One region of the Bordetella sp. 15P40C-2 genome, then DNA from elsewhere that is predicted to be linked to it. Evidence: predicted binding sites of a transcription regulator. Region 1 holds the regulator's gene; the other holds the start of a gene.
The links. The regulator LexA, encoded in region 1, represses DNA repair genes until DNA is damaged. The targets are predictions, from matches to a motif close to ACTGTATNNNNATACAGT.
Positions count from the first base shown of each region.

Region 2: the regulator LexA is predicted to act here: its motif matches at 3,637-3,654, upstream of GOQ25_RS12005 (DNA topoisomerase IV subunit B).

Region 1 is NZ_WSJA01000014.1:162,154-177,989, forward strand. Features, by position in the region: gene iscR (Fe-S cluster assembly transcriptional regulator IscR) at 1-312, opposite strand, end outside; gene GOQ25_RS06335 (low molecular weight protein-tyrosine-phosphatase) at 548-1,039, opposite strand; gene uvrB (excinuclease ABC subunit UvrB) at 1,308-3,329, opposite strand; gene GOQ25_RS06345 (amino acid aminotransferase) at 3,408-4,610, shown strand; gene lexA (transcriptional repressor LexA) at 4,996-5,688, shown strand; gene lon (endopeptidase La) at 5,964-8,426, opposite strand; gene clpX (ATP-dependent Clp protease ATP-binding subunit ClpX) at 8,678-9,976, opposite strand; gene clpP (ATP-dependent Clp endopeptidase proteolytic subunit ClpP) at 10,076-10,729, opposite strand; gene tig (trigger factor) at 10,732-12,042, opposite strand; gene GOQ25_RS06375 (cold-shock protein) at 12,265-12,471, opposite strand; gene GOQ25_RS06380 (cold-shock protein) at 12,738-12,941, opposite strand; gene GOQ25_RS06385 (hypothetical protein) at 13,210-13,527, opposite strand; gene GOQ25_RS06390 (DUF2513 domain-containing protein) at 13,723-13,992, shown strand; gene GOQ25_RS06395 (hypothetical protein) at 14,006-14,296, opposite strand; gene GOQ25_RS06400 (TIGR00645 family protein) at 14,437-14,988, shown strand; gene GOQ25_RS06405 (TAXI family TRAP transporter solute-binding subunit) at 15,062-15,836, opposite strand, start outside.
Region 2 is NZ_WSJA01000025.1:255,396-271,231, forward strand. Features, by position in the region: gene parC (DNA topoisomerase IV subunit A) at 1-1,395, opposite strand, end outside; gene GOQ25_RS12005 (DNA topoisomerase IV subunit B) at 1,470-3,431, opposite strand; gene trxA (thioredoxin TrxA) at 3,744-4,070, shown strand; gene rho (transcription termination factor Rho) at 4,186-5,445, shown strand; gene GOQ25_RS12020 (YhdP family protein) at 5,532-9,197, opposite strand; gene glnE (bifunctional [glutamate--ammonia ligase]-adenylyl-L-tyrosine phosphorylase/[glutamate--ammonia-ligase] adenylyltransferase) at 9,277-12,066, shown strand; gene GOQ25_RS12030 (epoxyqueuosine reductase QueH) at 12,176-12,856, shown strand; gene GOQ25_RS12035 (ankyrin repeat domain-containing protein) at 13,326-14,069, opposite strand; gene GOQ25_RS12040 (hypothetical protein) at 14,626-15,399, opposite strand; gene GOQ25_RS12045 (ankyrin repeat domain-containing protein) at 15,586-15,836, opposite strand, start outside.

The DNA of each region.
Region 1 (15,836 bases):
GCCGTCTCGCCCGCTGGTACAGTCGCGCTTGCCCCCACAGCTGGTCGCATCCAGCGGCTCATCGACTGCGAAAATGATGTCGGCGACCGTAACGTTGCGCGCCAGACGGGCGAGCGAGTAGCCGCCGCCGGGGCCGCGTACGCTATCGACCAACTCATGACGGCGCAGTTTGCCGAAGAGCTGCTCGAGATACGAGAGCGAAATATTCTGGCGCTGACTGATCGCCGCGAGCGTTACCGGACCGCTGTGCTGCCGCATGGCCAGGTCGATCATCGCGGTAACCGCGAAGCGCCCCTTAGTTGTGAGCCGCATGGTGCATTCCTGTGGAAACGTGCTGGCGCCCAAAGCCGGGCGGCCAATACCTGAGTGATTAGGTCAAGTATAGCAAATTCCTGACTAAATCGCTAGGTCTTCTTGTTGCCTGGAATAACACCGGAGGCGTGGGAGCGAGACCCCTCGCCGTTCAGCGCGTTGCGCGCCGCCCACTCACAAAAAACCGCGCCTGAGCGCGGTATGGAAAGCCGGCCATGGCCGGCGATGATGATGATCAGGCTGCCTGATATTGCGTAGCCCGCTTGCGAACCAACTCGAGCACACCTTGACAGGAGTCTTCCAGGTAGTCGAGGACCTTGCCAAAACCGTCCAATCCGCCATAATAGGGGTCAGGAACGGTAGCCTCTTCGAACTCATTGGCAAAGCGCATCAACAGCATCAGCTTGTGCTGATAGACTTTAGGGCATTGCTGTTGCAACGCGGACAGATTGTCCCAGTCCATCGCCAGAATGAGATCGAAATCGCGGAAATCCTCGGCGGTCACCTGGCGCGCTTGGCAGTGCGAAATGTCGTAGCCACGCTTACGTGCAGCCGCCTGAGCTCGGGCGTCAGGAGCCTCGCCAATGTGATAGGCGTGCGTAGCTGCGGAGTCCACGTGGACCACGTCGCCCAAACCGGCATCGTTCACCATATGGCGAAAAACGCCCTCTGCGCTGGGTGAGCGGCAGATATTACCCATGCAAACGAAAAGTACCTTGGTCATCATGGGTGTAAGTCTGAGGGAAAACCCGGAATATGGCAAGAGTTTTTTCTGTGGCGCAGCCCAGGAAACGGGCCGCCAGAACTCTCATTTTGTGCCGATACTTCAGGCACTTACAGCGCGTTTTCGGCGTAGAAATCAGGTTTGTAACGGCGACCGGACAGTAACCGCCATTAAACGCTTTTGCGGCGCAACAACGACATTTAGTTTTCGCTGCGGCGCCCACTCGGGCCCCGTACAGGGCCCCTGAAGACCACCGCCGGCCGCCCTTGCATCATCCGCCTAATATCAGGCGCTGCTTGAGGGCCGTCAACGCATCGCGCGCGGCCGCCGCCTGTTCGAACTCCAGATTCCGGGCGTGATCCATCATGAGCTTCTCGAGCCTACGGATCTCCTTGGCCATCGCTTTCTCGTCCGTCAAGATTTCGGTGTTAACGGGTGTCTCCAACGCTTCCTCGCGGGCCGGGGCCACAATGCCGTCGATCAGTTCCCGCACGGCCTTGTTCACGCCCCGCGCGGTGATACCGTGATCGGCATTGAACTTCAACTGCTTCTCGCGTCGGCGCTCGGTTTCGTCCATGGCCTTGCGCATCGAAGCCGTGATCTGATCGGCGTACAAAATGGCATAGCCATTCAGATTCCGCGCCGCGCGTCCGATCGTTTGGATCAAACTCCGTTCGGAACGCAGGAAGCCTTCTTTATCCGCATCGAGGATCGCCACCAAGGACACCTCAGGAATGTCCAAGCCTTCCCGCAAGAGGTTGATGCCGACGAGCACATCAAAAGTCCCCAGGCGCAGGTCACGGAGGATTTCGACCCGTTCGACGGTGTCAATGTCGGAGTGCAGATAGCGTACGCGGATACCGTGCTCGGTCAGGTAGTCCGTCAGATCCTCGGCCATGCGCTTGGTCAGCGTGGTCACAAGCACCCTTTCCTGCTTGGCCACGCGCAGTTTGATCTGGCCCAACAGATCATCGACCTGGGTACGTGCCGGGCGCACTTCGACGATCGGATCGACCAGACCGGTGGGACGCACGACCTGTTCGACGACGTTGTCCGCATGCTCTTGCTCATAGGCCGAAGGCGTCGCAGAAACGAAGACGCACTGACGCATGCGGGCCACGAATTCCTCGAGCTTGAGCGGCCGGTTATCCATGGCGGAAGGCAGGCGAAAGCCGTATTGCACCAGGGTTTCCTTGCGGGCGCGGTCACCACGGTACATGCCGCCAAGCTGCCCTATCGTTACGTGACTCTCGTCGATGAACATCAGCGCATCGGCGGGAAGGTAATCAATCAGCGTGGGCGGCGGCTCGCCGGGGCCGGCCCCCGACAGGTGGCGGGAATAGTTTTCGATCCCTTTGCAAAAGCCTAGCTCCTGCAGCATTTCCAGGTCAAAGCGCGTGCGTTGCTCGAGGCGTTGCGCTTCGACGAGCTTGCCTTCGGAGGTAAAGAACTTCAGGCGTTCGCGCAGTTCTTCCTTGATGGTTTCAATCGCACGCAGGACCGTGTCACGCGGCGTCACGTAATGCGAACCCGGGTAAACGGTGAAACGCGGCACTTTCTGGCGCACACGGCCCGTGAGCGGATCGAACAGCTCCAGGGTTTCAATTTCGTCGTCGAACAGCGTCAGGCGCAGTGCAAGCTCCGGGCTTTCCGCTGGGAAGATGTCTACGGTTTCGCCGCGTACACGGAAAGTGCCCCGGGTGAAGTCCGCATCATTGCGCGTGTATTGCATGGCCACCAGGCGCGCCAGAATCTCGCGCCGGGAAATGCGGTCACCCGAGCGCAGAATGAGCACCATGGCGTGATAGTCGCCGGGGTTACCGATACCGTAAATGCACGATACCGTGCCCACGATCACGGTGTCGCGGCGTTCCAGCAGGCTCTTGGTCGCCGACAATCGCATCTGCTCGATGTGCTCGTTGATGGACGAATCCTTTTCGATGAACAGATCGCGCGTCGGCACATAGGCCTCGGGCTGGTAGTAATCGTAGTACGAGACGAAATACTCGACGGCGTTCTTCGGGAAGAACTCGCGCATCTCGGCGTACAGCTGCGCGGCGAGCGTCTTGTTTGGCGCCAAGACGAGCGCCGGGCGGCCCAGACGCGCGATGATGTTCGCCATCGTATAGGTCTTGCCCGAACCGGTGACGCCCAGCAGCGTCTGGTACATGAGCCCGTCGCGGATGCCTTCGGTCAACGCCTCGATGGCCGTCGGCTGGTCACCGGCCGGCGGATAAGGCTGATAGAGGTGAAACGGGCTGTCGGGAAATTCGACGAATCCAGGAGCTGTCATGCTAGACTGTCTCTCAGGGTAAACCCCCCATTATCCATAGCACTGCTTGTTGCGTCTATCTCTCCTTAGCGAACCCTCATGAGCTCTCTTTTCGATTCCGTCGAACTTGCGCCGCGCGACCCCATTCTGGGCCTGAACGAACAGTACAACGCCGATCAGCGTCCCGGGAAAGTCAACCTGGGCGTGGGCGTGTACTACGATGACGACGGTCGCATTCCCCTGCTGAACGCCGTCCGTAAGGCCGAAATCGCGCGTATTGAAGCCGCCGCCGCGCGTGGCTATCTCCCCATCGAAGGTATCGCTGGTTACAACAAGGGTGCGCAAACGCTGCTGTTGGGCGCGGATTCCAAGCTGGCGGCCGAAGGCCGTGTGCTGACCGCCCAGGCACTGGGTGGTACGGGCGCGCTGAAAATCGGCGCCGATTTCCTGCGTCAGCTGCTGCCGCAATCCAAGGTTCTGATCAGCAACCCCAGCTGGGAAAACCACCGCGCCCTGTTCGAGCGCGCCGGCTTCCCGGTGGACACCTATGCGTATTACGATGCCGCGACGCACGGTCTGGACTTCCAAGGCATGCTGGCTTCCCTGCAAGCCGCGCCGGAACAGACGATTGTCGTGCTGCATGCTTGCTGCCATAACCCGACCGGCGTGGACCCCACGATCGAGCAGTGGGAACAGATCGCTCAGGTCGTGAAGGCACGCAATCTGGTGCCGTTCCTGGACATCGCCTACCAAGGCTTTGGCGCCGGTCTGCAAGAAGACGCCGCCGTGGTCCGTATGTTTGCCGATCTCGGTTTGACGATGCTGGTCAGCTCGTCGTTCTCGAAGTCGTTCTCGCTGTATGGCGAGCGCGTCGGCGCCCTGACGGTCGTCGCGGGCAACCAAGACGAAGCCAAGCGCGTCCTGAGCCAACTCAAGCGCGTCATCCGTACGAACTACTCGAACCCGCCCACCCACGGCGGCACGGTAGTTTCGTCGGTGCTGAACACGCCCGAGCTGTACACCCTTTGGGAAGAAGAGCTCGCTGGCATGCGCGATCGTATTCGTCTGATGCGTCAGCAGCTGGTCGAAAAGATCAAGGCCGCCGGTGCGACGCAAGACTTTAGCTTCGTGCTGCAACAGCGCGGCATGTTCTCGTACTCGGGTCTGACCTCAGCGCAGGTGGATACCTTGCGCGAAGAGCACGGTATCTACGCGGTGAGCAGCGGCCGTATCTGCGTCGCGGCGCTCAACAGCCGTAACATCGATACGGTGGCGAAAGCCATTGCCGCGGTGATCAAGTAAGCATTGCGTCACAGAGATCGAGGTGCGCGCAAGCGTTGCCTCGATCGAGAAAGCCCCTCCCCAACGAACTGTCGCAACGGGTCGTACGAGAATCCGACCCAATGCAAGGTGCGCCGATCCCAAGAAGTCGGATGTATGTCCAACTTTGGGGTGCAGCTCAGGACAAAGATAGCGGAGGGGCTTTTTTTGGCCGGTTTTGGCGGATCACGTTCATTCAGTGCCGTGCGCGACCGGGTAGAAACTCGACGCTATTGGCGGCAATTAGGCGACACCGCGCTAGCGAGCCCCCCGCGCCACACCATCGCAACGCGGTCGACTTGCATTTTCGAGCCGTCTCGTCCAGAATCCTGACTGTATATTCATACAGTCCACGCGGATCATTGCCATGGCTACCAAACTCACCGCTCGCCAACAGGAAATTTTGACCCTAATCCGGCAGACGGTGGCACGCACCGGTTTCCCCCCCACGCGCGCCGAGATCGCGCGCGCATTGGGATTTCGTTCGCCCAACGCCGCCGAGGACCATCTGAAAGCCCTGGCGCGTAAAGGCGCGATCGAGCTGACGGCAGGCGCCTCGCGGGGCATTCGGTTGATCGAATCGGTCGAGACAGCCACCGCCGCGCGCGAGAGCTCGTCAGCGGCCGCTGCTGCCTCCACGTTGGTGGGCATGGCGACGGAAACGATTACGCGGTTAATGCTGCCCCTGGTAGGACGCGTGGCCGCAGGCAGCCCCATCCTGGCCGCCGAGCATGTGGAACGTGAAGTCGGCGTAGATCCGGGGTTGTTTGCGCAAACGCCTGACTATTTGCTCAAGGTTCGCGGCATGAGTATGCGCGATGCTGGGATCCTGGAAGGTGACCTGCTGGCCGTCAAGCGCGTTGCCGAGGCACGCAATGGCCAGATCGTCGTAGCGCGCCTGGGCGACGACGTGACAGTCAAGCGTCTACAGCACCGCCAGGGACATATCGAATTATTGCCCGAGAACCCGGAATTTGAGCCGATTCGCGTCGATGGCACGCAAGAATTTGCGCTCGAAGGCATTGCCGTCGGCCTGATCCGCACTCACGCGTTGCACTGAAAAATATTGTTGTCGCGCTAACGCTGCAGGCGCGGTGTGTCTGGACCTGTAAGCGCGAGGCATGGCGCAACGTGAAGTAGTCTGCTGTGCTATCGAAGGAATGTCCCAAATCCCCATAGGAATTCAGGGCCTGGTCTCGCCATAACGAAGCGAAGACCCGTTGCCGCCGAACACAAAAGCCCGCGGCTGCAGTCGTATCGACGTCTGCAGCCGCGGGCTTTTGTGCAGCAGTGTTACTTACAGGCGCCCTTACGGACGCCCGCTGGTTGCCGCGATCAGTGCTTAATCACAGGATCAGCCGTCGCACTGGAGCTTTCCGCAGCTTTCGCCGCCAGAGGCTCCTTTACGACTTCATCCTCGGCCAGGGGCTCGGGCATGCGCTCGAGCGCCAGTTCCAGGACCTTGTCGATCCAGCGCACCGGAATGATTTCCAGCTGGTTCTTGACGTTGTCCGGGATCTCCGCCAAGTCTTTGACGTTTTCCTCGGGGATCAGCACGGTTTTGATGCCACCACGGTGAGCAGCCAGGAGTTTCTCCTTGAGCCCGCCAATCGCGAGGACTTCCCCGCGCAGCGTGATTTCGCCCGTCATCGCCACATCTGCCCGTACAGGAATGCGCGACAAGGCCGACACCATTGCGGTGGTGATGGCGATACCGGCCGACGGACCGTCTTTAGGCGTGGCGCCTTCGGGCACGTGGACGTGCATGTCACGCTTTTCAAAGACGGTATCGGCAAAGCCCAGACGGCGCGCGCGCGATCGCACGACGGTGCGCGCTGCCTCAACCGATTCCTTCATCACGTCGCCCAGCGAGCCGGTACGCTGAATAGCGCCCTTGCCAGGCATGTCCGCGACTTCGATGGTGAGCAAATCGCCGCCCACTTCAGTCCAGGCCAGTCCTGTCACCTGTCCGATCTGGTTTTCCTTCTCGGCCATACCGAACGAATAGCGGCGAACGCCCAGATATTTGCTGAGGTTGTCCGCATCCACGTGCACGGGGGTGACCGGCGCCGATGCTGCCTTGCCAGACGCCTTGGCTTCGTCGGCTTGAGCCAGCAGTTCCTTGACGACTTTACGGCAGATCTTGCCCACTTCGCGCTCGAGGGCCCGCACACCGGCTTCACGGGTGTAGTAGCGAACGATGTCGCGCAATGCCGAGTCATCCACGACCAATTCGCTTTCCTTGACGCCGTTGTTCTTCATGAGCTTCGGCAGCAAGTGATCGCGTGCGATATGGATTTTCTCTTCCTCGGTGTAACCCGACAGACGGATGACTTCCATACGGTCCAGCAGCGCGGGCGGAATATTCAGCGTGTTGCTGGTCGCCACGAACATCACATCAGACAAATCGAAATCGACTTCGATGTAGTGATCCTGGAACGTGTGATTTTGCTCGGGGTCGAGCACCTCGAGGAGCGCGGACGCGGGATCACCACGGAAGTCCATGCCAAGTTTGTCGATCTCGTCGAGCAAGAATAAGGGATTGCGCACCCCGACTTTGCTCATGTTCTGCAAGATCTTTCCGGGCATCGAGCCGATATAAGTGCGACGGTGGCCGCGAATCTCTGCCTCGTCGCGCACACCGCCGAGCGCCATCCGCACGAACTTGCGGTTGGTCGCACGCGCGATGGACTGACCCAGCGAAGTTTTACCCACGCCCGGAGGGCCAACCAGACACAGGATCGGTGCCTTGACCTTGTCGACGCGCTGTTGCACGGCCAGGTATTCGACGATGCGTTCTTTGACCTTTTCAAGACCGTAGTGATCGTCGTCCAACACTTTCTCGGCGTTGCCGATCGAGTTGTTGATCTTGCTTTTCTTTTTCCAAGGCAGGCCGATGAGCGTGTCGATATAGTTGCGCACAACCGTCGCTTCGGCCGACATGGGCGACATCAGCTTGAGCTTTTTCAGCTCGGCGTCAGCCTTCTTGCGCGCATCCTTCGGCATATGCGCCGCGATGATTTTCTTTTCGAGCTCTTCGATGTCGGCGCCTTCCTCGCCCTCGCCCAGCTCTTTCTGGATGGCCTTGACCTGTTCGTTCAGGTAGTAGTCGCGCTGCGACTTCTCCATCTGCTTTTTGACCCGGCCGCGAATGCGTTTTTCGACCTGGAGGATGTCGATTTCCGTTTCGAGCTGGGTCAGCAGGCCTTCCAGGCGCTCGGACGTGGCCAGCACCTCGAGCATGCTTTGCTTTTGCTCGAGTTTGAGCGGCAAATGCGCGGCGATGGTGTCGGCCAGACGGCCCGCGTCGTCAATGCCCGCCAGCGAAGTGAGAATCTCGGGCGGAATCTTTTTGTTCAGTTTGACGTACTGCTCGAACTGCGCGACGATCGCGCGGCGCAAGGCTTCGGTTTCAGAGCTTTGAGTGACGTCGAGTTCTACCGGTGTAACACGGCAAACAAAATGGGTTTCGGCGTCATCGATCGTATCGATACGCGCGCGCTGCGTGCCTTCGACCAGAACTTTGACGGTGCCGTCGGGCAGTTTCAACATCTGCAGGATGCTTGCGACGCAACCGATTTCGTAGACGTCTTCGGGAGTCGGATCGTCCTTGCCGGCGGATTTCTGCGCGACCAGCATGATGCTCTTGCCCGACTCCATGGCGACTTCCAGCGCTTTGATCGAGCGAGGACGCCCGACAAACAGCGGAATAACCATGTGCGGGAACACCACCACGTCGCGCAACGGCAGCAGCGGCAGATCGATGGGTTCAGAAGGCAGGGTCTGGCTGGCAGACATATCGGATTCCTTGATTTGACTCGGCGTAGTGAAAAGCGGACGCCAGGCAAACCCAGCTATCCTCGTCATCACGTCTCATATGGGAACAATAGCCGAAAATTCAAGCTATCGTCGTGCAGAGGGGCAGCAAAACACAAAAAAACCCGTTACAAAACGGGTCATTTGCCTACTCAGCGGCCGGCTGCGTCACAGTGGCGCGCGCTCGGCGCGCGCCGTTCCGTTTACTCGCTGTTGCTAGTATGTCAGCCGTGTTAAGCCGCCGCACCGCGAACCTGCGATTGATCCGATTTATCGGACGATTCGCCCTCTTCAGCGTAAATCAATAGCGGCTTGCCGTCGCCTTCGATGGCGTTTTCGTCAAGCACGACACGATTGACGTTGCCTTGTGACGGCAGGTCGTACATCGTATCGAGCAAAGCACCCTCGATAATCGAGCGCAGACCACGCGCACCGGTCTTGCGCTTGAGCGCCTTACGAGCAATCGCCTTGAGCGCGCCGGGCCGTACATCGAGTTCAGCGCCTTCCATCGCGAAGAGCTTCTGGAATTGCTTGATGAGCGAGTTCTTGGGCTCGGTCAAGATCTGAACCAGCGCGGCTTCGTCCAGCTCGTCCAGCGTGGCCACCACGGGCAGCCGACCAACCAGCTCGGGGATCAAGCCGAACTTGATCAGGTCCTCGGGCTCGACTTCGCTAAACAGTTCGCCCACGCCGCGTTCGGACTTGGCTTTGACCGAAGCCGAGAAACCGATGCCGGATTTTTCCGTACGATCACGGATCACCTTTTCCAGGCCGTCGAACGCACCGCCCACGATGAACAGGATGTTGGTGGTGTCGACTTGGACAAAATCCTGGTTCGGGTGCTTGCGTCCGCCCTGCGGAGGCACGGAAGCCACGGTGCCTTCGATAAGCTTGAGCAGCGCCTGTTGCACGCCCTCACCCGATACATCACGGGTGATCGAGGGGTTGTCGGACTTACGGGAGATCTTGTCGATCTCGTCGATGTAGATAATGGCGCGCTGTGCCTTGTCTACCTCGTAGTTGCAGTTTTGCAGCAACTTTTGAATGATGTTTTCGACGTCCTCGCCCACGTAACCGGCTTCGGTAAGCGTGGTGGCATCTGCCATGACGAACGGGACGTTCAGCATGCGAGCCAGCGTCTGCGCCAGCAAGGTCTTGCCCGAGCCGGTGGGCCCGATGAGCATGATGTTGCTCTTGGACAGCTCGACTTCGTCGCCCTTGATTTCGCCGTGGCGAATACGCTTGTAGTGGTTATATACCGCTACGGCCAGCATGCGCTTGGGCAGCGTCTGACCAACAACGTACTGATCCAGGAAAGTCTTGATCTCAGCCGGCGTAGGCAGCTCAGATCGAATGGCCGCGCGCGCGGTGGCCTGAGCCTCCTCGCGGATAATGTCATTGCAAAGGTCGATACACTCGTCGCAAATGAACACGGATGGCCCCGCGATCAGCTTGCGGACTTCGTGCTGGCTCTTATTGCAGAACGAGCAGTGCAGCACCTTGGCGTCGGCCGGTCCCTTTTTATCAGGCATATGTGTTTCGTATCTCTGGTGAGAATGCGCCAGCCACAGGGCCGGCGTATTCAACGCTTACTTGGACGTCACCGCACTGCTCCGGGTTTTACCGCGAGCTTAGCCCTCGGAGCGGGATGCGAGAACCTTGTCCACCAACCCATACGATACCGCATCTTCAGCCGACATGAAGTTGTCGCGCTCGGTGTCGACGGCGATTCTCTCTACCGGCTGTCCGGTATTGTCGGCCAGAATGCGGTTCAAACGCTCGCGCAGGTCCAGGATTTCGCGAGCCTGGATCTGAATATCCGAAGCCTGACCCTGGGCACCGCCGGACGGCTGGTGAATCATGATGCGCGAGTTAGGCAGCGTGAAACGTTTGCCCTTCTTGCCAGCCGCCAGCAAGAATGCGCCCATGCTGGCCGCCAAGCCCGTGCACAATGTCGAAACATCGGGCTTGATGAACTGCATGGTGTCGTAAATGGCCATCCCGGCATACACCGACCCGCCAGGCGAGTTGATGTATAGCGAGATGTCCTTATCGGGGTTTTCCGATTCCAGGAACAGCAACTGCGCCACGATCAGATTGGCCGTGTTGTCATTGACCGGGCCAACCAGGAAGATCAGACGCTCGCGCAGCAGGCGCGAATAGATGTCATAGGCACGCTCTCCGCGACCAGACTGCTCGATGACCATGGGGATATAACCCAGGCCGGTCGGCGTGACCGAAGACCCGCCGTACATTGCTGCATAGAAATCGGTAAACCTCTGCATACTTACGCCATCCCCATCAACTGATCAAAGGGCACTTGCTCTTCGGTAACCTTGGCTTGTTCGAGCACGTGTTGCACGACGTTGTCTTCGAGCACGATTGCTTCGATTTCAGCGCGGCGCTGACGGTCGGACAGGTAATAGCTGACAACCTGAGCCGGTTGCTCGTAGTTCTGCGCGAATTCCTCGATGCGAGCGCGGACTTGCTCGGGCTTGGCTTGCAATTGAGCTTGCTTGACCAGCTCGGCAACCAACAGGCCCAGACGCACGCGGCGTTCCGATTCGGTGCTGAAAGCTTCGGCCGGGATGGGCACCGACTCGGCGTTCGGGATGCCACGCTGCTTGAGCTCTTCGCGGGCAGCTTGAACGCGGCTTTCCACGTCGCTGTCGACCAGGGCCTTGGGCACGTCGAACTTGGCGGCTTCGACCAGGGCGTCCATGACGCTGGCCTTGGTGCGGCCTTGCGAACGGGCTTTGACTTCGCGCTCGATGTTGGCGCGGATGTCGGCCTTCAGCTTTTCGACATCGCCTTCGGCTTGGCCGAGGGCTTTGGCGAACTCGCCGTCGACTTCGGGCAACACGCCTTCGGCGACTTCCTTCACGGTGATCGTGAATTCAGCGGTTTTACCAGCGACTTCCTGGCCTTGGTAGTCTTCGGGGAAGCTGAGCGGGAAGACCTTGGTCTCGCCAGCCTTCAGGCCGGTCGCGGCCGTTTCGAACTCAGGCAACATGCGGCCTTGGCCGAGCACGAACGAGAAGCCTTCGGCTTTGCCGCCTTCGAAGGGCACGCCGTCGATAGTGCCGGCGAAGTCGAGCGTGACACGGTCGCCGCTGGCAGCGGCGCGGTCTTCACGGGCTTCGTACGTAGCGCGCTGTTTGCGCAGCACGTCGAGGGTCTGGTCGACTTCGGCGTCGGTGACCGGGGTCTCGTAGCGGGTCACGGCCAGCGCGGACAGGTCCGGCACGGCGACTTCAGGATAGACCTCGAACGTGGCCGTAAAGGCTAACGTGTCTTCGGCGACGCCTTCGGTCTTGGGCTCCAGAGAAGGAGTGCCAGCGACACGCAGCTTCGCGGCTTCGATAGCTTGTTCAAACGCACGGCCGACTTGGCCATTGATCACGTCGTAGCGGATGCCAGGGCCGTGGCTACGTTCCAGCATGGCCAGAGGGGCCTTGCCAGGACGGAACCCGGGCACTTTGGCCGTACGGGCGACGCGCTTCAATTGCGCCTGGACTTCCTTTTCGACGTCGGCCACGGAAACCGACAGATCCAAGCGGCGTTCCAGACCAGAGAGGGTTTCAACCACAGGCTGCATCAAAATTATCCAAGAAATGGGTGAACGAACGGGTAAACCGGGCATTTTACCGGAAAGTTGGACCAGGCTGCGAAAACCGCTGCCAAGGGTCCGCTTAAGCCCGGCGTACGGCGTCTATCTCGGCCCCTGTCCAGTCGCTAAGGGCGCAGTGCTCGAACGAGCAAACGCCCCTGAAAGCGTTGCGCTAACAGGGGCGAGGCTCACACGCGCCTGCCCGAAGAATCAGCCGGCGACGGTGATGTTCTTTGCGCTGGGGCCCTTCGGGCCCTGCCCGACTTCAAAGCTCACGCGCTGATTTTCCTGCAGCGACTTGTATCCATCGCTGCGAATTTCCGAGTAATGGGCAAAGAGGTCTTTGCTGCCATCATCGGGGGTAATGAAACCATAGCCCTTTTCTGCGTTAAACCACTTGACGATACCTGTTGCCATGAGAGTGTCCTTACCTACTGAAGCGATTGCTCGCGGGATGCTAGATCGTCAAGGATGGGCAACAAACTGCGGGTACCTGGGCGCCAATGAGACCGACACCATGTCGCTTGAAAATCTCGCAAATCCAGTTTATGAGGCGCGCGGGCTGACGTCAAACTTTCAAATGGAAACAAGTTTTGTACGACGAGGGAATGTTTCGCCGCGATGGCGCGGGCAACAAAAAAGCCCCTTGCGGGGCTTTCGGATTCAGTTCCTAGATCTGTGGATTACAGAACTTGGATCTTCGTCGCTTGGGGGCCTTTGGGGCCGTTAGCCGTCACGAAGCTGACGCGCTGGTTCTCTTCCAGGGACTTGAAGCCGTTGGCTTGGATTTCCGAGAAGTGCGCGAACAGGTCCTTACCGCCAGCTTCGGGGGTGATGAAGCCGTAACCTTTCTCCGAGTTGAACCACTTAACAACGCCGGTTTCCATACTGTATTTCCTAAATAATGTGGGCAACATGCCCGGGAGTCACGAATCAATCAAGAAGGGGACAGTAGAACAATAACGCCGGCCGGAGAGGCACTGCACTGATCGAAAATCACAACGCTTGAGATCGTGTGCCGTCACTATCGTCAGGTTGTCCCGACAAGTCAACATATTCCTCAAAAACGCGTACCAATAATGCAACAAAGCGCAACTTGATTGTCGGGTTTTTGGGAACTTTTGGCGCGCATCACTGTCATATGCGCCCCAAAAATCAGTCGATGGGAAGGCCTAAGAGGTCGAGTGCAGCGTTATAGGCGTCCTCATCGGCGCAAAAAAACACTGCAACGTCTCCAGGATTCACATTCTCGAGGACTTGATCCACCTGTTCCTGCGCGGTTTCGATATCGTCGACCATAGTGGCGTGAATATCGGCACCGGCTTGGACTTTTTCGGCGGGAACGATCTCTGCGATGGCCTCGAGGTCTGACACGCCAGCGATGACGTAGCTATCGATGCGTTCACCGTCCAGCGTGGTCGCGAGCGCGACGCCGCCAGCGATGTCCGAGATCTTGATGCTGGTTATTTCCACGAGCGTGCCTCCTTCATGCATTGGTACGCGGGGGTCGGGACTATAACAGTCTTGCGATGGCGATAATTGAAAAAAACACTATGAGCAGACCCGGATTTACCCTAACCTGTATGCCTTGCGTCCGCCAAAGCCTGACCGTGCGGTATGTGTGGGTCAGATGGGCGGCCGCTCAATCAACAGATAGCAAGGATGGCTATGCGACGCGATTTTGATTTGGTAGTGACGATGTTAAGCGAGCTGCGCGACGCAGACGCCGCGGCGCTATCGCAAGACGAGCTCGTGAATGCTGTGCGGGACAGTATCCCTGATGAGTTGACCGATGCGACGATCACGCATCATCTGGATATTTTGCTGGACGCGGGCCTTATCGCGCCTGCCGCGGTCAATGGCGAAGCCTCGGCAGGCTGGCGCTTGACCTGGAAAGGCCATGATGCGCTGGAACAGGAAGAAGAAGACGAAGAGTAGAGGCTGAGACAGCCTAGTCGCGGTGCATCGGCCGATGCCCGCGCACGCGGTGGGTCAGCAATGCTGCCGCCGTGCCGATCACCAGGGAAAACAATAATGCCGCCACGGCGAGCAAAGTCGTGATGTCCGCGGCCGGTCCTTGCGTGGCCAGAAAGGCGACAACAATGGTGGTCACGCAGGACTGTAGCGCCACGCCGATCAGGCTGTTACGACGACGCCTGAAACACCCCGCCAGCGCGCCCCCGGCCAGCGCCGCAAGCACCACGATAGCCATTCCCCAAAAGACGGACTCATACGCTTGCACGGTATGCACTCATCCTATGAATAGGTGGCGGGCAGCATAGCATGCAGTCTGAATTGTCACACCGCAGGCCATGAGCCAACGTCGTGGCTGTCCTGATTGGTAGAATTCTCGCCCCTTTTTTCGACAAATTCCGACGCAGCATGATTCGTCACGCCCGTAGTTCCCACGCCTTACCTCCACTTGCAGCTTTGATATTCAGTTCGCGCTGGCTGCAACTCCCGCTCTATCTCGGACTGATCGTCGCACAGGCGGTTTACGTTTTGCTGTTTCTGAAGGAGCTGTGGCACCTGGTGACACACGCGTCTTCGTTTGGCGAACTCGAAATCATGTTGATCGTCCTGGGACTGATCGATGTGGTGATGATTTCGAACCTGCTCGTGATGGTGATCGTGGGCGGCTACGAGACTTTTGTTTCGAGACTGCGCCTCGAAGGACATCCGGATAGCCCTGAGTGGCTGAGTCACGTGAACGCCAGTGTATTGAAGGTCAAACTGGCGATGGCCATCATCGGCATCTCATCGATTCACCTGCTGCGTACGTTTATTGAAGCAGGCAATATCGGCGCGCCCGACTCGCGCTTTACGGAGACTGGCGTCATGTGGCAAACCATTATCCATGTCACCTTTATTCTGTCTGCGATCGGCATTGCCTATGTCGACAAGCTTCTGGCATCGGCGAGCAAAGACCACTGAGCAATGTAGCCTGACTGGCGGACGCCGGGCGTCCTGCCAGCCAAATAGCGCCTGACAGCAGGCGATGGCGGCGCTATTGCGCCGTCTGTACTTCTGACGCCTTGGTTTCAGCGAAGAAGGCCTCCGCGCCAGAGTGCAGCGGGATGGTGATGCCAGTGAGCGCATGGCGCAGCGAGATCATGGCGCCGGCAGAGCTGCCCGCCGCGACGAAGTCGATGCCTGTATAGACGCCGGTCAATACCCGGCGTACCTCGGCGTTCGACATACTGGTGGTCGCAACCAGCAGTGCCGCCACGCCCACGGTGCGCACGGCAGTGTCCTGCCCCGGATAGGTGCCTGCGGGCAGCATGATTGGCACGATGCCGGGCGAGTTGCGCGCCAACATCGCAACGGCCTCGGGCGACAGCGACAGAATGCGGATCGCGTTATCGGCGGCCAAACGCTGCAATTGGCGTTCGGGAGCGCTGATCACGGTGACGAAGGCGTCGATTTCTCCTCGCGCGAGCGCTTGGCCGGCCTCTACCGGGCCCATGTCGGAGGCCTGGATGTCGGACTCTCGCAAGCCGTGGGCCTCTAGCACTGCCAATGCGGTGTTGCGCGTCCCAGAGGCGGGCAGACCGAGATCGACTTTCAAACCCCGCAAGGCCGACACCGACGTCGGGCCATCGGCGCGCACCACGAACTGCACGGCTTCTGGGAACAGGCTGCCTAATGCGCGCAGCGACGGTGCCGCGCCCTGTGCGGCAAAAGGACCTGTCCCTTGAAATGCCATCAGCGCGACGTCGCTTTGCACGATACCGACGGTGGCGAAATGACTGCGCAACAGTTGCGCGTTTTGCACGCTGCCC
Region 2 (15,836 bases), on a different contig from region 1:
GCCTTCCAAGCGCGCGAGCTGACGCAGGCGCATTTCCAGAATGTCCTCGGCCTGGCGCTCGGACAGCGAGAAACGCTGCATCAACGCGGCGCGCGGCTCGTCCGATTCGCGGATGGTCTGGATGACCTCGTCCACGTTCAGATAGACGAGCATCCGGCCTTCGAGCACATGGATACGGTCGGTGACCTTGTCCAGCCGATGGCGCGTGCGGCGCACCACGGTATCGGTGCGGAAAGCCACCCATTCGGTCAGGATCTGGCGCAGGCCTTTCTGACGCGGACGACCATCGGTGCCTATGCACACCAGGTTGATCGGCACGCTGGTTTCCATGCTGGTTTGCACGAGCAACGTATTGACGAATTCGTCACGATCCACGCGCGAGGTCTTGGGTTCAAAGACCAGACGCACCGCGGCATCCTTGCCCGACTCATCGCGCACCGCATCCAACAGGTTCAGCATCACGGCCTTGGCCTGTTGCTGCTCGGCGGTCAGGGCCTTCTTGCCTGCCTTGACCTTGGGGTTGGTGATTTCCTCGATTTCTTCCAGGACCTTTTGGCCCGAGGTGCCCGGCGGCAATTCGGTAACCACCAGCTGCCACTGCCCACGCGCCATTTCCTCGAACTGCCAGCGAGCGCGCGCCTTTAGCGAGCCGCGGCCGTTCTGGTAGATCTGCGCGATGTCCGCCTCGGGCGTGATCACCTGGCCGCCCCCGGCGAAATCGGGCCCAGGGATCAGGGCGTGCAATTCGGCGTCGGGCAGATTCGGGTGTTTGATCAACGCAACGCAGGCCTTGGCGACCTCGCGCAGATTATGAGACGGAATCTCGGTCGCCATGCCCACGGCAATACCCGACGCACCGTTGAGCAGCATCACCGGCAAACGCGCCGGCAGCATCTGCGGCTCTTGCTGACTGCCATCGTAGTTGGGCGCGAAATCGACCGTGCCTTCGTCCAGTTCGTCGAGCAGCAGGCGCGAGAACGGCGTCAGGCGCGCTTCGGTATAACGCATCGCCGCGGCGTTATCGCCGTCGCGCGAGCCGAAATTCCCGTGGCCGTCGATCAAGGGATAACGCAGCGAGAAATCCTGCGCCATACGCACCATCGCGTCATACGCGGCCTGATCGCCGTGCGGGTGATATTTACCCAGCACATCGCCGACCACACGCGCGGACTTCACGGGCTTTGCACCGGGGCCCAGGCCCATGTCCTGCATCGCGTACAGAATGCGACGCTGCACGGGCTTTTGACCATCTCCCAGATCGGGCAGCGCGCGCCCACGCACCACGGAAACGGCGTAATCCAAATAGGCCTGTTCGGCATAGCGGCCTAGCGTGATGGCCTCGTCGGCCTCGCCGGCGGGCTCGTCAAACAAGCCGGGTTGATTGCTGTCAGTCATGTGTATTCGAAATTGCTTTTACGGTGGGGCGACGGGCAGCCGTATCGGCCGCCCGGCTGACGGTCAGGCCGCGATCAGATATCGAGCTCCGCCAGATTGCCCTTGTCCTCGATCCACGAACGCCGCTGCGAAGATTCGCCCTTGCCCATCAGCATGTCGAACATGCGCGTGGTGTCCTCGGGCGTGAGCGTGCCGTAGCCTACGGGCAGCAAGCGGCGCGTATCGGGATTCATCGTGGTTTCCCAAAGCTGCTCGGGGTTCATTTCACCCAGACCCTTGAACCGGCTGATGCTCCATGAGCCTTCGCGCACACCTTCCTTGCGCAGCTTGTCCTGCGCGGCCTCCAGCTCGCCTTGATCCAGGCAATAGATCTTGCGCGCCGGGCGTTTGCCTTGCGCGGGAACATCCAGCCGGAAAAGCGGCGGACGCGCGATGTAGACATGCCCAGTTTCGATCAGGCGAGGGAAATGACGGTAGAACAGGGTGAGCAATAGAACCTGAATGTGCGAGCCATCCACGTCCGCGTCCGACAAGATGCAGATGCGGCCGTAACGCAGGCCAGACAAGTCGGGCGAATCGTTCGGGCCATGCGGGTCCACGCCTATCGCCACCGCGATGTCGTGAATCTCGTTATTTGCGAACAGGCGATCACGGTCGACTTCCCAGGAATTGAGCACCTTGCCGCGCAGCGGCAGGATGGCCTGGAATTCCTTGTCGCGGCCCATTTTGGCCGAACCGCCGGCCGAGTCGCCCTCGACCAAGAACACTTCGGTGCGCGACGAATCAGACGATTCGCAATCGGTCAGCTTGCCGGGCAACACTGCCACGCCGGAGCTCTTGCGCTTTTCGACTTTCTGCGCGGAACGTGCGCGGGCCTGAGCCTGCCGGATGGCAAGTTCGGCGAGTTTTTTGCCGTATTCGACGTTGCTGTGTAGCCAAAGATCGAGCGCGCTCTTGGCAAAGCCTCCCACCAGACGCACCGCATCGCGGCTGTTCAACCGCTCTTTGATCTGGCCCTGGAACTGCGGATCGAGCACCTTGGCCGACAGCACAAAGCTTGCGCGGGAAAACACATCCTCGGGCAATAGTTTCACACCCTTGGGCAACAGACTATGCAGCTCGGCAAAACCCTTTACAGCGGAGAACAGCCCCTCGCGCAAACCCGATTCGTGCGTGCCGCCCGCAGGCGTCGGAATCAAATTGACGTACGACTCGCGCACGGCATTGCCGTCCTCAGTCCAGGCAACCACCCACTGGGCGCCCTCGCCTTCGGCGAAGTTCTCATGGTCGGCGCCCGCGTATTGCTGGCCTTCAAAAAATGGCACCATGAGTTCGGCACCGGCCAATGCCTCGGCCAGATAGCCGCGCAGACCGTCGACGTATTGCCAGGTCTTGGTATCGCCCGTTTTTTCGTTGGCGAGCGTGACTTTCACACCCGGCAGCAGCACGGCTTTGCTGCGCAACAGGTGCTGCAGCTCGTTCAACGGAATTTGCGGGCTGTCGAAATACTTGCCATCGGGCCAGACGCGAACGCGGGTGCCCGACTTTTTGCGCCCGCCCTCGGCAAAAGGCGCGAGCGGCTCGGCCACCTCGCCGTCCTTGAAAACCAGACGGTTAGTCTGCCCGTCGCGCCAGACAGTGACCTCCAGCCGCGTGGCCAGCGCATTGGTGACCGACACGCCCACGCCGTGCAGACCGCCAGAGAACGCATACGCCCCACCGGCGGCCTTGTCGAATTTGCCGCCCGCGTGCAGGCGGGTAAAGACCAGTTCGACGACCGGCGCATTTTCTTCGGGATGCAGACCCACGGGAATCCCGCGGCCATCGTCCTCGACTGTGACGCTGCCGTCGATATGCAGGGTGACCTGGATCTGCTTGCCGTAGCCGGCCAGCGCCTCATCAGCGGCGTTATCGATGACCTCCTGCACAACGTGCAGGGGATTTTCGGTGCGGGTGTACATGCCCGGGCGCTGACGCACCGGCTCCAGCCCCTTCAAAACTCGGATGGAGGCTTCGGTGTAACGTGGTGTAGCCAAGTTATCCCCAAGATCTGTGGAAAAAAACCGACATTTTACGGATTAGTCTAGATTTTGCGCGGCCTTAGGTAGGTTGCGCAGGTCCTGACCAGTCTCAAATTCGGTAGGATAGGTTCTTTGCAAATGCGCGCCCGCGGCAAAAACATAAAACTCCGCGTCCGGCGTCGACGTTTGCAGCGCATCATCCTACACAAAACTTGCAAACCCTGTTGATTTCAACAGTGGTATGCTTATCAAATCACAAGTTTTTTTACCCAGAACAATATGGCAGGGGCGCCTGGCGCCCGAGATGCCGCCCAACCGAGAATTACCATGAGCGAGCAAATCAAGAACGTCAGCGACGCCAGCTTCGAAGCCGATGTGATCCAATCCAACGTGCCGGTGCTGGTCGACTACTGGGCCGCCTGGTGTGGTCCCTGCAAGATGATCGCCCCGCTGCTCGAAGAAGTCGCCAGCGAATACGCTGGCCGCCTCGTGGTCGCCAAGCTCAACGTGGACGAAAACGCGGACACCGCCGCCAAATATGGCATCCGTGGTATCCCGACGCTGATGCTGTTCAAGAACGGCCAGGCAGCCGCCACCAAGGTCGGCGCACTGTCGAAATCGCAATTGACCGCATTCTTGGACGGCGCGTTGTAATACACTACGGGCTATGTACCTGCGCCGGCTTGGCTGGCGTCTGGCTTAGACTACCGCGCAGGCCCGTCCGTGGCCTGCCGCCAAGACCCTTCTCTACTATCCCCTTTTCAACGCGATGCACCTCAATGAACTGAAGGCGCTGCACGTTTCGCAGTTGCTGGAAATGGCCGCCGGCCTGGAAATCGAAAACGCCAACCGCTTTCGCAAGCAGGAGCTGATGTTCGCCATCATGAAGCGGCGAGCCAAGCAAGGCGAGCAGATTTTTGGCGACGGCGTGCTCGAAGTGCTGCCGGACGGCTTCGGCTTTCTGCGTTCGCCAGAAACCTCGTACCTGGCCAGCACGGACGACATCTACATCTCGCCCTCGCAGATCCGCCGCTTCAACCTGCACACGGGTGACTCCATCGAAGGCGAAGTCCGCACGCCCAAAGACGGCGAGCGTTATTTCGCGCTGGTGAAAGTCGACAAGGTCAATGGCGCGCCCCCCGAAGCGATCAAGCATCGCATCATGTTCGAGAACCTGACGCCGCTGCACCCGAATCAGCCACTGCGCCTGGAACGCGACATCAAGAGCGAAGAAAACCTGACCGGTCGGATCATGGACATCTTTGCCCCGATCGGCAAAGGCCAGCGTGGCCTGATCGTGGCAAGCCCCAAATCCGGTAAGACCGTGATGATGCAGCACATCGCGCACGCCATCACGACGAACTACCCGGACGCGGTCATGATCGTCCTGCTGGTCGACGAACGCCCCGAGGAAGTCACGGAAATGCAGCGCACCGTGCGCGGCGAAGTCGTCGCTTCCACGTTCGATGAACCCGCCACCCGCCACGTGCAGGTCGCCGAAATGGTCATCGAAAAAGCAAAGCGTCTGGTGGAAATGAAAAAAGACGTGGTGATCCTGCTGGATTCCATCACCCGTCTGGCCCGCGCCTATAACACGGTTGTGCCGGCATCCGGCAAGGTTCTCACCGGCGGGGTGGACGCCAACGCGCTGCAACGGCCCAAGCGTTTCTTCGGCGCGGCGCGTAACCTGGAGGAAGGCGGCTCGCTGACCATCCTGGGTACGGCGCTGATCGAAACCGGCAGCCGCATGGACGAAGTGATCTACGAGGAATTCAAGGGCACGGGTAACTCCGAAGTCCACCTCGAGCGTCGTCTTGCCGAAAAACGCGTCTATCCGGCGATCAACCTGAACAAATCGGGTACCCGCCGCGAAGAGCTGCTCATCCAGCCCGATCTGCTGCAAAAAGTCTGGGTACTGCGCAAATTCATCCACGACATGGACGAAGTTCAGTCGATGGAATTCATCTTGGACAAGATGCGCGCGACCAAGACCAACGCGGAATTCTTCGACATGATGAAGAAGAAGTAAAACGACTTGATGGGGCCACGCAGTGGCTCCGATCTGGTCCGAGACGGGCGCCCCATACAGGTGGCGCCCGTTTTTTTTATGGCCGATTAGTGCTCGATATGTTCCTCGACCGCCTGCTGCTGGGTCTTGGAGGGTTTATCCTGGCCGCCTATCGGTTCGATCTTCGGATCGTCCCACGTGCCGGTGACGGCATACTCCAACGTCATGGCCCGCGCGAGAGGGCGTTTCAAGAGCCACTGCGTCAGGAAGGCGCCCAGACCGACCAGCGGATTGACCGCCAACCCCGCCACGACGGCCGCGCCGCTCGCGTCCAGATTGGGGATGACCACGGCCTTAAGGTTCCACACTTCGTCCACGAGGTCGGTGTCGCCAGCCAGTGCGATCGTTGCCACCGGGCCGTTGAGCTTGAACCCTTCGCTATGAGCCACGCCCTTGTTCAAGGCCAAATCACCCCGTATGGTGTCGAAGGGCAATCCATCGCGCAGAGCATCGGCCGGATTGGCATCGAAGGTCGCGAGGCGTTGTAGCGACTGCAGGGACAATAGCTCCAGGACGCGCATGCCGCGCGATTCGACCGTCAAGAAACGACCGTCATCCAGGCTGACCTGCAACTTCCCGTCGAGCTTGGACAGATCCCGGGTCCAGGGCAAATCGCGCCACGCGAGCGTGCCTTCGATGGTGCCCGAACCCTCGCGCACATGCTTGGGATAGCCCAGGCGGGCCAGCAGTTCACCCAAATCCTGTATCTGTGCCTTGGTATCGACCTCCAGGCCTCGTTCCGCACCGCGCAAGCGCCACAGCCCGGTCGCATCGAGGCGGGCGGCGTCGTTGGCGATCTGCAGCTTGTCCAGTCGCCAAGTTTGGCCGCGCTCCAGATTCGTGCCCTGCACATCTAGCTTGCCGACATCTTTTCCATACAGGACGAACTGATCCGCCTGCAGATCAATCGCCGGGATGTGCGACAAGTCTTCGTCTGGCGAAGCGCCTTCGTGAACCGGCATGCTGGAGGCGACCGCGGCCTGCCTACCCAGAGACAAGTGCTTAAATCGCGCCACCACGCGTCCAGCGATCGCGCCTGAGGCCTCCTGCCACGAGACCGAGCCCTTGACTTGCTTCGCATCGATGTCCAACTGCCAATTTGCGGGCCTGGGGCGTTGCGCCGTCAGCGTGACATCATCGACATCCCAGCCAGAGACGCGCAGCTTATCGACACGCAGCCGGATCTGCTCCAGCGCGGGCAGTAACGTGTCGGCAGATACGGTCGAGGAAGATTTTCCCGGCGACTCCACGGACGCGGCGACCTCCTTCCATGCGTCCAGATTCAATTCAGGCAGTTGAATATCCATCGCCAAACCCGGCGTATCCGGCAAAGCGATCTTCTGGTTCACCCCCAACGCGACACGCCCGAAATATCGATCCTTGGAATCGCGGTCATGCTCGAGCTGCAGCGACAAGTCAGACCCTAGCGTGACCGACAGCAGATCCTGCCCACCCTTGTTGCCTGTTTCCCCCCAATGCGCTTTCAGTGGCAGTTTGGCGGCCCGATCCTTGCCCAAAGGCGCCGGAAAATCGATACCTAGCCCCGCCAGATCGGAGCTCAACGAAATATCCAACGCCCCACCCGGCCCGGCACCGATCCGGCTGGTATAGGCAGTTTGGCCGGACAAACGGTCCAGCAACGGAACGCCGGCCCAGGCTCTGACCGCCGCGGCAGTCACCGTGCCCTCGACATGCAAGCGATCCTCGGGGCGCTCGAGCTTGCCGCTCACGCGCGCTGGACCGCCCAGGAACTGGGCTTGCACATTGGGCACGCGTACCCCTTCTTCCGAAAATGCCAGCTCGCCGCGTACGCCGTGCAGCATCGGCATCTCTGGCACGAATCGAAAGTTGTTGTCCTTAAAAACCACGGCACCGTTGACCTTGGTGTCCTCCGCATGCAGCAGGGGCACTTCGAGCTTTAACGGAACGGTCCATTCGCCCGATCCTTCGGCCTCATCGAGCAAGCCGCCGATCAACTCGCCGAGTTCATAATTCTTGGCCAGCGCGAGATAGGCCGGCACGGATCCCATGATGCGGCCATCCAACAACAAGGTCGCGCCATGCTCCATATTGGGAATGGAGGCCTTGACCGCACCCAGCTTCAACGTTTGGCCCTTGCCCGTGTGGGCGATACCCCCGCCCGGGGTATCGAGCGCCAAACTGACTTTGTCGACGACAAAATTGCCATTCATCTTTTCCAGACGCGGCCAGCCCTTGCCAAACTCGCCTGGCGGCGCATAGTCGACGATCGCGTCGTGGTAGGCGCCCGCGATCCGGAACTCGCCTTCATCGCCCTCGTCCTCAAACGGAAAATCGTCCAGATCGCCACGCACGGTCACCGCCGCGTCACGCGCCTGGCCCGCGGGCAAGCCACGGGCGAGCCATTCGCGCGCCTCGACGTTCACGGTCACAGGCAGGTATTTGTAAATGGCCGGCATACTGCCACGGACCAGCGTGCCTGAGATATCGGCACTGCCCGCAGCGGTCTTGCCCTGCGAACTCCAGCGTCCCTGCAAGCGAGCTTCCAAGTCCGCGTTGGCGAGATTAAGCGCGCGCACATCGACCTGGAGAGGCTGATGCGCGAAATGCTGTACGCGACCGTCCAGCTTCGCGGCATCGACTTGTAGTTGCGCGGGCTCGAACATGCCCGGCAGCGTGGTGGCCAGTCCGTTCAGCTCGGCTCGGACTTCGATGCCGCCGGGGTCCTCTTTACGCGAACTCGACTTGGGCGGATCGATCGATTGCATCATGCTCGCGGGCGGGCCCTGAACGTGCAGGGAGCCGGATGTCACGCTAACGGCTGGCAGCTTCTCCAGTGGCGCTGGGCGGGCAGGGTCGCGCGGCTCGGCCTGCCAGCGCAATTCGCGCACGAGCGCGTCGGCGGACAAGTCGGTGAGCTCTCCCTTTTCCCATGTGAGCCACGCGCGCGCCGCCATACGCCCGGCCACGGCCGGCGCCGGCACCCAAGGCCGCCATGCCTGAGGCTCGGCGTCGTCCAGTTGGGCATAAAGTTCGCCGGTCCAGCTCGATCGGCTGACGTTGAGCAACTGCCGCTGAAACTCACCGCGAATATTGATCGCTTGCGCCAACGCTTGCGGCGGGCGCGCCGACACCGCTACACGATGGCTGAGCAGACCATTGGACAATCGCATGGTCACGTCGTTGAAGGTCACGACCGGTGCATGACGCAACTCGTCTTGCCAATGCACCGTACCGCCCGCCACGGCCAAGTCCCGCTGCTTACCTAGCCATTTCCATACCGCCGCCGAACCGGGGTCGTCGTTGGTTTCCGACTGTCCCAACTTGAATGAACGCCCCGCTACCCAAACTCGGTCATCCTCATCCCGACGCAGCGTAATATCCGCGCCATCCACCCGCAGGCTCAGAAATCGCGGCGATAGCGCCAGGATACTGCGCCAACCCAACACCGCGGAGACGGTGGGCAGCTTCAATACCGGCAGATCCTCGGCGTTGTACACCAGCACGGAGTCCAACCTGACTGCCGGATTCAGTCCCCGCCAATTCGCCTCGATTTGGCCGATTTGCACGCGCTGGCCCAGAGCCTGACTGATGTAGCCCTCGATACGAGGACGCCATTGGTCTATATTGGGCAATACCCAATATCGCAAGCCCAGCAGAATTCCTGCCGCCAGGACATACACGGTGAACGCGGCCCAGAATAAACCGCGTAGGACTTTGGTAAATGACAGCACAGGGATGTGGGCAGAAAACGTGTCTTAAGGTATCGTCCCCTTATACCTGAAACGCGTTGTTCCGTCTGCCACCACACTAATGTCCGCCTCTGTTCTTGCTCCCGCCCTCGCCTGGTCCGGCTATCTTCGTCGTCGCGTGGATTCGCATCCCGACTTGGCGGCGTGGCTGGAAATCGCGGCCCGGCATGCCGTCACCCCCAATGCGCTGGCTTGTTGGCAAGCCGAACTGGTCGGCGCCGACGCACCGGCTATCCTGCCGGTTCCGCAATGCCGGGAGGTGCTGCGCCGACTGCGGGAACGTGTCTTTACGACATTGATGGTGCGGGATTTGGCGGGCTTGGCCTCGCTGGAAGAGGTCGTGGGGGCCATGACGGCACTGGCGGACCTGGCGGTGGGCGCCGCCTACCGCAGCGTCGCCGGCGAGCTCGTGCAAACGCACGGCGTCCCGCGCGATCCGGCCACGGGCGCCCCCCAAGAGATGCTAATCCTGGGGATGGGAAAACTGGGCGGCTGCGAACTGAACGTGTCGTCCGATATCGATCTCATCATGCTCTATGGCGAGGAAGGCGAGACCGATGGGCCACGCCGCATCAGCCATCACGAGTTCTATGGCCGCCTGACCCGCCGGATGATGCCGGTGCTGTCCGAGGCCGACGAACATGGGCAAGTCTTCCGCACCGATTTGCGCTTGCGGCCCGATGGGGATGCGGGTCCGCCAGCATGGAGCCTGGACGCCCTGGAACATTATCTGGTGGCTCAGGGCCGCGAATGGGAGCGCTACGCGTGGCTCAAGGCGCGCTTGATGCCGGCCCAGGCCTTTCCCGATAGCGACAACACGGCGCAAGCACAGCAGCTCGAGAGCCTGCGCGTCCCTTTTGTGTATCGCAAATATTTTGATTTCGACGCGCTGGCCTCGCTGCGCGCGCTGCGCGAGCGCATTCGGCAGGACTGGCAACGCCGCGCGCTGTCGCGCAATGGCGTCGATAGCGCGAACAACATCAAGCTCGGAGACGGCGGCATCCGCGAGATTGAATTCGTGGTGCAACTGTCGCAACTCGTGCGCGGCGGCCGTATGCCCGCGCTGCAACGACGCGGTCTGCTCGATGCGTTACATGCCGAATGCAACGCCGGACTCATCAGCGAAGAAGACGCACAACGGCTTGAGGCGGCCTATCGGTTTTTGCGCCGGGTGGAACATACGCTGCAATATCGCGAGGACGAGCAAACCCATCTGCTGCCGGGCGATACCGATGGGCGAGCTAGGCTTGCGGCTGCTCTCGGTTTGGACGCGGCGCAATTCGAGCGCACGCTGTCCGAGCATCGTGCCTTCGTGAGCGAGACCTTTCGCAATGCCTTCCGCCTGGCGGGCATGGGCGATGTGGACGACGCAAAGCCCGACGCGTCCAGCAGCGCGCGCGCCGACAGTTCGAAGGACGATGGTGACGAGCACGACGCCGAGAGCCGCCTGGCAGAACAGATCAAAGACGCGTTCTGTGAGCAAGCCGACGACCTGTTGCGGCGAGCGGAATCGCTGTTGAACAGTCATCGTATCCGCACCCTGCCCGACAGCAGCCGGCGTCGGCTGGACACCTTATTGCCGGCAGCGATTCGTGCCGCTGCGCAGACGAGCGCGCCCGAGCATGCCGCCGCCCGCTTGCTGGACCTGATCGAAACCATCGCCCAGCGCAGCGCCTATCTCGCCCTGCTGGCGGAATATCCCGACACACTGGCCCGCGTGGCGCGTATGGTCGCAGCCAGCCCTTGGGCTGCGCAATATCTGAATCAGCACCCGTTGCTGCTGGACAGCCTGATCGACTGGCGCACGCTATTCGAACCGCTGGACTTCGCGCAGATCGCGCGTCAGCTCACGGCGGATCTGGATGCTTGCGTACTGCCCGACGGCAGCCCCGATATTGAACGGCAAATGAACCTGATGCGCGATGTGCAGCGTCAGGCTAGCTTTCAACTATTGGCCCAGGATCTGGAAGGCGAACTGACGGTCGAGGCGCTAGGCGATCAGTTATCGGCGTTGGCGGATATGCTGCTTGCGGAAACCATCCGCCGCGTCTGGCCTCTGGTCAATAAACTCGCCGATGCGCAACCGCAGTTCGCCGTGATCGCGTATGGCAAGCTGGGGGGCAAGGAGCTGGGCTACGCGTCTGATCTGGATCTGGTGTTCCTGTTTGACGACCCCCGGGAGGATGCCGCAGAGGTTTATGCCAAGCTCGGTCGTCGCATGACCTCCTGGCTATCCACCATGACCTCGTCTGGACGCCTGTACGAAGTCGACCTGCGTTTGCGACCCGACGGCGATGCCGGGCTGCTAGCGGTATCGGTCGAGGCATTCGAGCAATATCAGTCGCAACACGCATGGGCATGGGAACATCAAGCGATCACCCGTGCGCGCTATGCCGCAGGCGACACTACGGTCGGCGCCAGATTCGAACGCATCCGCGCCGAGGTCCTTATCCAGTCGCGCGATGTCGAGGCACTGCGTGGCGAAGTGCTCGCCATGCGCGACAAGATCAGCGCGGGGCATCCCAATCACAGCGGCGACTTCGACCTGAAACACGATCGTGGCGGCATGGTCGATGTGGAATTCGTCACGCAATATCTGGTGCTGTGCTATTCGGCGACGCATCGTGTGCTGGTGAATAACTTGGGCAACATCGCATTGCTGCGCCTGGCAGGCGAGGCGGGGCTCATTCCGGCTGAGCTGGCGCAGCAAGCCGGCGATGCCTATCGAACCTTGCGGCGTACCCAGCATGCCCTGCGCCTGCAAGGCGTCGAGAAGGCGCGGGTGCCGCAAGACCGCCTGGTGGAGGAACGCGCCGCCGTGACCGCGTTATGGGACACCGTGTTCGGTTAGTCGAGTACCGTGCGGGCTCGTCTGGCCTTGTGTGTGATTGATGACGCCCGCAGGTATCGCTAAATAGTCGTAAAATAAGGCCTTTTACCGCTACGATCCCACCCAAGCCATGTCCGAAATTGTGCGCCCCAAACTCGAACTGCCCGACGGCCGTCGCAAAGTGCTGATGCACTCCTGCTGCGCGCCCTGTTCTGGCGAAGTCATGGAGGCCATGCATGCGTCGGGTATCGAGTATTCGATTTTCTTCTACAACCCGAATATTCATCCGGTCAAGGAATACGAAATCCGCAAACAGGAGAACATCCGGTTTGCCGAGAAACACGGCATCGAGTTCATCGATGCGGATTACGACATGGACAACTGGTTCGACCGGGTCAAGGGCTTGGAGAACGAGCCCGAACGTGGCGAGCGTTGCACCGTATGTTTCGACATGCGCTTTGAGCGCACCGCGTTGTATGCACATGAGCATGGATTTGACACGATCACCAGCTCGCTGGGCATCTCGCGTTGGAAGGACATGAACCAGATCAATGGCTGCGGCGAACGTGCCGCGTCGCGCTATGACGATCTGGTTTACTGGACGTATAACTGGCGCAAGGGTGGCGGCTCGCAGCGGATGATCGAAATCTCGAAGCGGGAAAATTTTTACCAGCAGGAATACTGCGGCTGCGTGTATTCGCTGCGCGATACCAACCGGCACCGCCGCGCGCAGGGCCGCGACCGTATTCATATTGGCGTAAAGTTTTACGGCAAATCCGAACAGGTCGATCTGACCACGCTGAAGGATTAAACCGGCATCCGGGCCTTGCTGCCTGGTTCTAGAAGGATGACGCGCTAACTGGTAGCGCGATCATCCTTGCATGCTCTTTTGGCAGCACCGCTATTCGTTCACTCACCGGAAGCGTCACCGTTCGAGCATTCCTTCATCGCGAGCGGACGGGATGCCGGCATCTCGCTGGGTGCTTGGCTGCGACGCGTATCGCGACAATTCTGCAACTGCGCGTTGACGAACGCTGACGCCATCGCGTCAGCCGCCCCTGCGACCTGTGCAGGTTATCGTGGCGCAGCAGCGAAGATGGACGTGCCGCGGTACTAAATGCGGCCTCTAAGGGATCAAGCATCATAGTAGCCTCAATAAAGCTCGCTGATATGCGGATCCCTATTATCTGAATTCCCGCCTTTGTCGAACACGTGGATCAGTCTGAAAACACGAGACAAATGCGAAGGCTCAGCAACCGTTCGTAGCCGGCCTACGTGCTTTACACACGGGGGAACGGCGTGCGCGCAAATCGGATGGGCGTGAGGCCGCCATGATGAGGAGATTCCTGCGCCGTGCGCCGTATCCGCACGGGATAGACCTGCTCGTGGGCGGGCCCTGTACCATCCAAGAGCAAGCGCATCTCGGATCCCACTGGCTGTTGGAGCACCAGGCTTCGTGCGCTTTCGCCGCGTTGATTGCGGATCTCGGGGTCGGCAGTCAACGCGAGCAACATATTGCAGCAGGCGAGATGCCCGTTCTTGACGGACAAGAGCAATGGAGTGTTGCCTTCGCGGTCACGTGCGTTGACGATGCGTTGCCACACACTCTGGTCCACGCTTGTTTCGTCGCCCCTGCAACCATAGACCTTGGCCAGCGCCCGAAGCTGCATGTCGCCATTATGGTGCGAGTCTCTTTTGCGCTCCGAAACATACGTATGCAGCCTCAGAAACAGCTGCAGCGCCATCTCATGGTTCCCTTGTTCCGCCGCCAGCATCAGCGGTGTTTGACCCGACTCCAACGTTTTCAGATTCCATACCGTGAGCGGCAGCTTGTCGATCAATACGGTCAATGCGGCAGTCTTGTTGCGAGCGACCGCATAATGCAACGAAGAAAAAGGCGATTCCGCGATCGCCTCCACGATGGCGCTGGTGTTTGTGTCATCACAAAGCAGCTCTTTGATGCCCTCGGCATTATCGTGACTGACATGCTGAGCCAGGGAACGAATGAGCTCCTGCTGCTGCAAGACTTCCCTACCCGTCCTGACTGAGGCTCTGAAGGAAACGGGAGGCACAGGATCATGGTGGATCATCGGCGGTTTCTCGCTATTGACTGAACATTCATGGGGTTTGAACATAGAACCCTGTGTGCGGGCGAGCGATCATTCGCCATAAGCTCCGCACCCGCTCAGAATAGCAATCGAAGCGCGACCCAATCTCAATTAGAAAAAAATCGGACGAGGCTTATTTTGCGTGTCTATGTTGCACAAGCGGGTTGCATAAGAATGCAAAACGGTAGCAAGCGCCTCTGTTGGTATCTGTCTATGTCGCTATTTTGTTGCTAACTACAGTGCGATTTTCTATTAGCAGATATTGTTTTTCTGAAAGCCGTACTGTTGCCATTGGCTACCGAACCTGTTCCGACAGGGCTCATCCTTATTCACCATCTGTAGCATGTACGCCTCTTTTCCGCTTAATTGAAAGGAACCAATAAGCGGCATCCGTCACTCATCGGATTGGGCCATTGAGTGACGGATCCAGCGCCCTAACGACGTGACGTGGACTAACGTTCAGCAATAGCAATTAAGCCCTATCAAGAAACAAACTGCTGATAGCCTGGGATAGAGAGACGGTAGAGTAATCCTCGATAAGACGAAATAACGGGACGTCAGCGCTCAAACCCTGTATCAATGCAAGCACCGTTCTTCCTTCGTCGTTTGCGATGTTGGTCTTGGCACCGGCAACTATCAGCTTGGCGCAGAATTCCCAATTTTCTCGCTCGAACGCCAAATGCAGCGCCGCATTGCCCTTCAGGTCTGTGGCGTTGATTATGGCGGCAATTGCCTCTTTCCGCGTCCCGGTCCACTTGTCTTCCCAGGTAAACGTCGTTACCAAATCGGGAGAACGGTTGGTGGGCCAGTACCGGTTGTACCTAATTTGCGCAATCAGGTCATCAAGCAGGCTCCCATCACTGTATGGGTGCTCACCCTTGCCCTTGTCGGAGGTCAGCATCAAAGGAGTACGCCCAGATTCCTCCGTGCGCAAAAGCCAAACATCTAGCGGTAGCTTGTCCAACAGGACCACCAAGACATCACCGCGCGCGTGGTCGACGGCGTAATGCAACGATGAATACGGCGACTGATAGAGACCTTCGACAAACAACTTTAAATTACCATCGTTTGATAACAGGTCTCGGACGGCGTGAGCGTTATCGAGCTGCACATATTCATGCAATTCCTTGCTTAAACTCTCCACACGCGCGTCGTGCTCTATCCGCAGCTCTTGATCTTGAGCTTCAAGGTCTAATGGGACGTACGTGCCGTCCAAGCTCGGCATCACATTCTTAGCTTCTATCATTATGAACCCCCAGGGTGGTTGAATTGCAGTCACCCATCAAAGACCGAATGACTGCACCAAGGTGTGCGTAAATATTTGAACGTCGAACGTGGCCTGATCGCCGAACCGCAAAGTGCGCGACACAAATCGGACGCAGGGCAGACCACGCTGACCGTGATGTGCCTGCTGGAGTTGCTCCCGGCAGCTCTATAGCAACGAACACCCCGCCGAACGCGCTGGCCTCGTATTGAAGAATTCCACGTTCATGATGGTGCCGTCTGGCGCGCGATAGTCGTGGCCGGCTTTTCCGTATGCATACTCTGGGACGGAATCTGGATCCGTGGCAAAGCTACCTACTCCATCGCCATAATGGTTCGTGACGCTCAGGTCTGCCCCTTCCTTGCGCAATAGGCGGGCGCACTCGAAATGTTTATTTTGAATCGCTAACAGGATCGGCG